DNA from 2 places in the Micromonospora pisi genome. Region 2 is predicted to be linked to the other one. Evidence: riboswitches for the same ligand, from Rfam matches in the RefSeq annotation. Region 2 holds a riboswitch; the other holds the start of a gene.
What was found. A riboswitch is a leader RNA that binds a small molecule or an ion and turns the genes downstream of it on or off. The one in region 2 is predicted to bind S-adenosylmethionine.
Positions count from the first base shown of each region.

Region 1 (3,693 bases), 3.1 Mb from region 2:
CGGCGATCGGCGGCCCGTTCCTCGGGACCGAGACTCACCCGCGTCACCTCGGCCAGTCGTTGCACCGCGCGCTGGTGGGTGTCGCTCATCGGCCGGGCCCGTACCGCCACGTCCAGGTTGCTGACCAGCTCGCGGGCGAGCGTGGCCACGGCGCCGGCCAGGAGCCCGTCGGTCAGTCGGCTGAGTGGGCCCGAGCGCCCGCCCGGGCCGTCGCGCCGTGTCCCGTGCCGCGACATGAGCCCCACCCCGTCCCGTTCGTTCCTGGTCGGGCCCGTCATCCGTTCCCGGCACGGAGGTCGCCTACCCCAGCCGTGCCGGAACATTCCCCCGGGCGTCAGCCCTGGCGGGACTTCCATTGCGGGTTGGTGCGGTTGACGACCAGCACCTTGCCGTGCCGACGTACGACCACCGAACCCGGCCGCTGCTTCAGTGCGCGTAGCGAACTACGAACCTTCATGATCTCCTCCGGCTTCAGGTTGCTTTCCAGTCGTTCCGTGGTCAACAACGCTGTCGTGGCCATCCGGATTCCCCCGTCCTCCGCCCGGCCACCGATGAGTCGGAATGGGTGGTGGCGAGCGCCACAGGCGTCGTGGCGGTATCCGACTGGAATTGCCCGCAGTGGATTGAGTAGGCTGACGCAGCCCATCCAGAGCGATTGAGAGACCTGGCTCGTCGATATCGCAGCAACCCCCCTAACGGGTGCGGGTGCTACCGCCAGGACCGATGGAGGTTGTTCCATGCGTGGACCACGCGCCGCCCGTTTCGGCACCCCGCACGCCGTCTGGCACTGGTGCCGCCGGCATATCGACCTCTGCCGTACGAGCACGATGCTCTGTCGTGGCCACGGCTGACCACCTCCACCGACGGGTCTGATCCGCCGGCAATTCCGCAATTTTCTGGGCACGGCGCTCGATTGGCCATGCCTTATTCCGTCGTGCCCCGGTTCCCATTCCGGGTGCCGCCATTTGTGATTGAAGTTGGAGTATCCGCATGCGCTCTACCCGTCCGTTCAACCGCCTGCTCTCCGGTCTCGCCGCCATCGCACTGCTGGGCGTCGCCGCCGCCTGCGGCTCTTCCGCCGCCGACTCCGCCGACAACCCGTACGACCTGCTGCGGCCCGGAACCCTGCGGGTGGGAACACTGAGCGACGCCCCGCCGAACGTCTACCTCAAGGACGGCCGGTTCACCGGCTTCGACAACGACCTGCTGACCGCTGTCGCCGGCAAGGTCGGGTTGAAGGTCGAATTCGTCGGCACCGAGTTCTCGGCGCTGCTCGCCCAGGTCAACAACCACAAGTTCGACGTCGGCAGCTCGTCGGTCACCATCACCGAGGCGCGCAAGAAGACCGTCGACTTCGGCAACGGGTACGACTTCGGCTACTTCGGTCTCGACGTACCGGCCGGCTCGCCGATCAAGGGCTTCGACCAGCTCAAGGGCGCCCGCGTGGTGGTGGTGCAGGGGACCGTGCAGGACGACTACGCCACCAAGGAGGGTCTCGACCCGGTACGCGTGCCCGACTACAACGGTGCGATCAACCAGCTCAAGGCGAAGACCGCGGACGCCTGGATCTCGCCGGCCGAGATCGGTGAGAAGTCCGCACAGGAGAGCAGCGGCAAGATCGTCCTGGTGGAGAAGCAGCTCAGTTCCGCGCCGACCGCGTACGTGGTGGCCAAGGGGAACGACGCGCTGCGGGAACTGCTGAACAAGGGCCTGGACCAGGTGATCGAGGACGGCACCTGGACCCGGCTCCAGGAGCAGTACTACCCCGGCCGTCCGGTCCCGGACACCTTCAAGCCCGGCAGCGGTGCGGTTGCGTTCCCGCCGGTCAAGGCCGGCCCGTCGGCCACCCCCGCAGCCACTCCGTCGGCCTGACCGACCGGTGAACGCCCAACGGGTCCGAGACAGGTAAGGCGATGGATACCCTCAAGACGCTCTGGGAGACGTTCTTCGACCTGGGGTCGATGCGCGAAGCCCTACCCGAGATGCTCACGATCGGCCTCCGGAACACGCTGCTGCTGGCGGTCGTCTCGGCGGTCCTGGGCACCCTGCTCGGGATGCTGCTCGCCGTCGCCGGCCTGGCTCGGACCCGTTGGCTGCGTTGGCCCGCGCGGGTCTACACGGACGTGTTCCGGGGCCTGCCGGCAGCCGTCACCATCCTGCTCATCGGCGTGGGGCTCGCGCCGCTCGGCATGGCCTGGTGGGGACCGAACCCGTACCCGTTGGGCATCCTCGCGTTGTCGCTGATCGCGGCCGCGTACATCGGTGAGATCTTCCGCTCCGGCATCCAGAGCGTCGAGGCCAGCCAACTGGAGGCGAGCCGGGCGCTGGGCCTGTCCCACCGCACGGCGATGCGACTGGTGATCATTCCGCAGGGGGTACGACGGATCCTGCCGGCCTGGGTGAACCAGCTGATCGCGCTGATCAAGGACTCCAGCCTGGTCTACTTCCTCGGGCTGCTGGCCAGCGAACGGGACCTGTTCCGGATCGGCCAGGACCACGCCGCCAACACCGGCAACGAGTCCGCCCTGCTCCTGGCCGGCCTCTGCTACCTGGTGATCACGGTGCCGCTGACCCACCTGGTCAACTGGATCGACCGGCGGCTACGGCGGGGGCCCGTCGGCGCCACCGACGAGGAGCCCGAGACGTACGAAGCGGCCGGCGCGCCGGCCACGGTGGACACAGGAGTGGGTCGTGACTGAGCGAGACCAGCAGCGGGCACGAACCACGGTCCCGACCTCGTACGAGTCGCTCAGCCTGGCGGCACGGGACATCCACCTCGCCTTCGGGCGACACCAGGTGCTGCGCGGTGTCGACCTCGATGTCGCGCGGGGTGAGACGGCCTGTGTCATCGGCCCTTCCGGTTCGGGCAAGTCCACTCTGCTGCGTACGCTCAACCGGCTGCTGGAGCCGGACCGTGGCGACGTACTCCTCGACGGCGAGAGTGTGTTGCGGCAGGACCCGGACGTGCTGCGGCAGCGGATCGGCATGGTCTTCCAGGGGTTCCACCTCTTCCCGCACCTGACCGTGCTGCGCAACATCACCCTGGCGCTCCGGCAGCTCAGGAGGCTTCCGGCCGACCAGGCGGCCGAGTTGGGCTTGCGTCAACTCGACATCGTCGGCCTGCGGCACAAGGCCGACGTACGTCCCGCCCAGCTCTCCGGAGGCCAGCAGCAACGGGTCGCGATCGCCCGTGCCCTGGCGATGTCGCCGCGGGTGATGCTCTTCGACGAGGCGACCTCGGCGCTCGATCCCGAACTCGTCAAGGGCGTGCTGGCGCTGATGGCGGACCTGGCCGCGCAGGGGATGACGATGGTGGTGGTCACGCACGAGATGGGGTTCGCGCGGCGGGTCGCGGACCAGGTCGTCTTCATGGACCACGGGCGCGTGGTCGAGGCCGGGCCGCCGGCCGAGGTGTTCGAGGCGCCGCGCAGTGAGCGGCTCGCCCGGTTCCTCGCCCAGGTGCGGTGAGCGCGACGGTCGTGACGCCAACCACGTCGAGAACAGACTGAACCGTTTTCGCGTGGGCTCCGTGTGGACTCCGAACGGCTTCCGGATGTGCTGGAACCGGGTAGACCACTGGAGAAATCAAATGTTGCGCAAGCACCTCGTGCCCTTTGCTGTCCTCATGGCGGCTGGCGTGGCGATGCTCTCGGCCTGCGGCTCGGACCCGGCCGCGCCGGCCCCGGCCGCCCA
Region 1 covers NZ_RBKT01000001.1:653,875-657,567, reverse strand. Annotated here, with positions in the region: gene BDK92_RS02750 (hypothetical protein) at 1-236, opposite strand, end outside; gene BDK92_RS02745 (ribosomal protein bL36) at 335-520, opposite strand; SAM riboswitch class I at 640-730, shown strand; gene BDK92_RS02740 (ABC transporter substrate-binding protein) at 991-1,872, shown strand; gene BDK92_RS02735 (amino acid ABC transporter permease) at 1,914-2,699, shown strand; gene BDK92_RS02730 (amino acid ABC transporter ATP-binding protein) at 2,692-3,468, shown strand; gene BDK92_RS02725 (hypothetical protein) at 3,590-3,693, shown strand, end outside.
Region 1: linked by a shared signal. The riboswitch ahead of BDK92_RS02740 (ABC transporter substrate-binding protein) and the one ahead of BDK92_RS15800 (aminotransferase class V-fold PLP-dependent enzyme) in region 2 are both predicted to bind S-adenosylmethionine.

Region 2 (3,693 bases):
CGGTGGGCGTCGGTCCCAACGTACGGGCGATCGTCTCCGGCGACCGGGTCCTCTACGACCCGGACGACCGCTCCGAGGTGGAGCTACACGGTCGGGAGTACGTCCTGTTGCGCGAACGCGACGTGCACGCGGTCGCCGCCCAGCGGGTCGACACCGACTCCACCGGCCTCTACCTGTAACCGCCCGGTGGCGGACCGTACGGTCCGTGACCGGCCGACGGCGGCTGCCCGTACCCGGGAGGGCCCGGCGGGCCCGCCGGGCCGTAACCGGGCGGCGGACCGTAACCGGACGGTGGGGGCGGCGCGTAACCCGGCGGCGTCGGGGCGACCAGGACCACCGGGATCGGCACCACCGGCTCGTCCGACGCGGCCACCATGCGCGGCAACCCGTCCGGGAAGGTCAGCTGATAGTTCGCCCCGTCCCAGCGGGCCACCGGCGCCTGCGGATCCCGGCCCACGAAGACCTGCCGGTAGGCGGTCATCTGGTGGAGCAACGCCCACTCCTCCTGGGCGGTACGCGCCAGGTCGGCCGGCTTGGTGTCCAGGCCCCGCAGCATCCCGTCGCGGAGCAGGGCGAGCCGGGTGGCGGAGAACTGGAAACCACGCATCGCCTTCAACCCCGGCTCACCGGCCACCCGCCGAGCCCACCGCCGGGCCGAGTGGCGCCGGCCGAGGGACCCCAACGCGGCCACCTCCGGCGGGCTGATCCAGCCGGCCCGTACGTAGTCGGGCAACCGCCGCTCGGTGAGCCGCCCCTCCCAGCCCCGCAGCCAGACCGCCAGACCGACCATGCCGAGGAAAATCGGCACCATCACGCCGACGTAGCCGTAGAGCACGATCAGGTTCTGCCCGAGCGCCGCCGCCAGCGACGGCATCAGGTTCCAGGTGCCGTGCAGCATCATCGCCGCCAGGAGTCCCGCCAGCGGGGCGAAGACCCGGATCCGCTTGTCCGCGCTACGGGCCGCGATACCCAGACCGATCCCGGTCATCGAGGTGAAGAGCGGGTGGGCGAAGCCGGTGAGCAGGATACGCACGATGAAGATCGCGAAGACGTTCTGCACCCCGGTCGCCGGACCGTACTGGTCGGCGCCGGCGGCGTAGCCGTACCCGCCGAGGTAGAGGATGTTCTCCACCATGGCGAAGCCGACCGCCGAGAGTCCGCAGTAGACGATTCCGTCGGTGATGCCGGACCACTCGCGGCGGAACAGCAGCAGCAGCAGGAGCGGACCCAGCGCCTTCGTCAGTTCCTCGATGAAGGGTGCGCCGAGCACCGCCACCAGCGAGTCGGGCAACCCCCAACGGGCGAACTGCTCCGCGGTGAGCTCGTTGACCTGCAACGAGGCGGCGGTGGCGACAAAGGCACCCCAGGCGAAACTGAGGCCGAGGAAGAGCATCGGCTCGGGCTCGTACCGGTCGAGCCAGAGGAAGCAGGCGATCAGCACCGGCACTGGCAGGATCGCCGCGGCCAGGCCGATGAGAAATGCCTGGAGGCCGAGACTGTCACCGAGCCTGATCGCCATGAAGACCGCGCAGCCGGCGATCAGCAGGATCACCACGGCCCACACCAGCACCCGCCGCCAGGTCGACCCCCGGCTGGTGATCTTCGCCACCGGTGGCGACACGGTGCCGGCCGCCCCGTTCGGCGCGGGAGGCGGAATCAGCGGCGGCTGGGGAGTGCCACCGGGCGGGGTGTCGGCCATGCCGCCCAGCGTAGCCATCCGCGACCCACTACCCGGACCGCATCCGGGGCGGATATGCTGCCGATCAGGTCACGAGTGCCAGCGACCAACGCCCACCGCCACGACCAACGGCCGGCAACCGCCGGACCAGGTCGAAGCGGTGAACGAAGCCCCAGCTTGCTGGCCGGCAACCCTCGTCGAGTTCGCGGTGGGGTGCCCTGGGTGATGACCGGGCCCAGCCCGATCCGTGTGCTGGGCAAGCGCGGGCCCCAACCCTCAGCAACCGGGGTCCCCGGACTGCCGGAGGTCGTACCCATGCGTTCCGCTCTCGTAGCCGTCTCCTCGCCCGCCGAGTCGCCGGCACCGCCCCGGCCGACCACGCCGGCCGACCACGCCGCCGGACCGCTCGACGTGCTCGGCGTCCCCGACCTGGTCAACCTCGACTACGCGGCCACCGCGCCGTGCGCCCGCGTCGCGGCCGACGCGGTGGCCGAACTGCTGCCCTGGTACGGCAGCGTGCACCGGGGCGCCGGGAGCCTGTCGCAGCGGAGCACCCTCGCCTACGAGCGGGCCCGGCAGACGATCGGCGACTTCCTCGGCACCCGGGCCGAGGACGAGGTGATCTTCACCCGCAACACCACCGACGCCCTCAACCTGCTGGCCCGCGCCGTACCGGCCGGGACCACGGTGGTCACCTTCGGCGGCGAACACCACGCCAACCTGCTGCCCTGGCCGAACACGGTACGACTGCCGGTCCCCGACTCACCCGACGCGGCGATCCGGGGACTCGCCGAGGCGCTGCGGGAACTGCGCCGCGACAGCGACCGGGCCGCCCCGATCCTGGTCGCGGTCACCGGTGCCAGCAACGTCACCGGGGAACGCTGGCCGGTGGAGGAACTCGCCGCGATGGCCCACCGCCACGGCGCCCGGATCGCCGTCGACGCCGCCCAGCTCGCTCCGCACGCACCGGTGGACATCGCCGCCTCGGGCATCGACTACGTGGCGGTCTCCGGGCACAAGCTCTACGCCCCGTTCGGCGCCGGGGTGCTCGCCGGGCGGGCCGACTGGCTCGACGCGGCGGCGCCGTACCTGCTCGGCGGTGGCGCCACCGTCGGCGTCGGCAGCGCCACCCACGACGTGCGCTGGGCGACCGGACCCGCACGACACGAGGCCGGCACGCCGAACCTCTTCGGCGCGGTCGCCCTGGCCGCCGTCTGTACCGCCCTCGACGAGGCGGACCGGGCCGAACTGCACACCCGCGAGCAGGAGCTGCTGGCCCGGTTGCGGACCGGGCTCGACGCCCTGCCGGACGTCGTCGAGCTGCGTACCTTCGGGGCCGACGCGCCCCGGGTCGGCATCGTCTCGTTCGTGGTCGGCGGCCGGGACTCCGCCGACGTCGCCACCGAGCTCGCCCGGCGGCACGGCATCGGGCTCCGCGACGGCCTGTTCTGCGCCCACCCCCTCGCCCGGCGACTGCTCACCGAGGCGGCTGGCCGCAGCGGTCGCACCGACCTGCCACCGACCGCGTTGCGCGCGAGCATCGGCCTGGGCAGCACCACCGACCACGTCGACCGCCTGCTCGACGCCCTGGCCGACCTGGGCTGACCGAAGCCGGATGGTCAGTGCGCCGCCGGGCGGGCGGTACGGGTCGGTGCGGCCTGCGGGCTCACCGCCCGGCGGACCAGCCGGTTCGCCTCGGTCCGCTCCAACCCGGTGGCCCGGAGCACGTCACTGGCGGTGGTACGGACCTGGGCGACCACCACGCTGCCGGAGAACCCGACCCCCTCGCTGTACGCCCGCCCGGCGGCGCTGACCGCACGGAGCACCCGCTCCCTGGCCGCCTCCGGCTCCAACCCGGCACCGAGTTCCTGGTGCAGCAGCCGGACCGCGTCGGCGAGCTGACGTACCGCGGAGGCCATCGCGGCCGGGATCGGCTCGTCGTCCTCCAGCGTGGTCACCGCCCGCCGTACCAGCACCCCGCTGTTGTGTACGGCGTGGTTGATGTACTCGGCGCT
Region 2 covers NZ_RBKT01000001.1:3,766,061-3,769,753, forward strand. Annotated here, with positions in the region: gene BDK92_RS15790 (GroES family chaperonin) at 1-179, shown strand, start outside; gene BDK92_RS15795 (PrsW family intramembrane metalloprotease) at 170-1,717, opposite strand; SAM riboswitch class IV at 1,829-1,947, shown strand; gene BDK92_RS15800 (aminotransferase class V-fold PLP-dependent enzyme) at 1,994-3,283, shown strand; gene BDK92_RS15805 (FUSC family protein) at 3,298-3,693, opposite strand, start outside.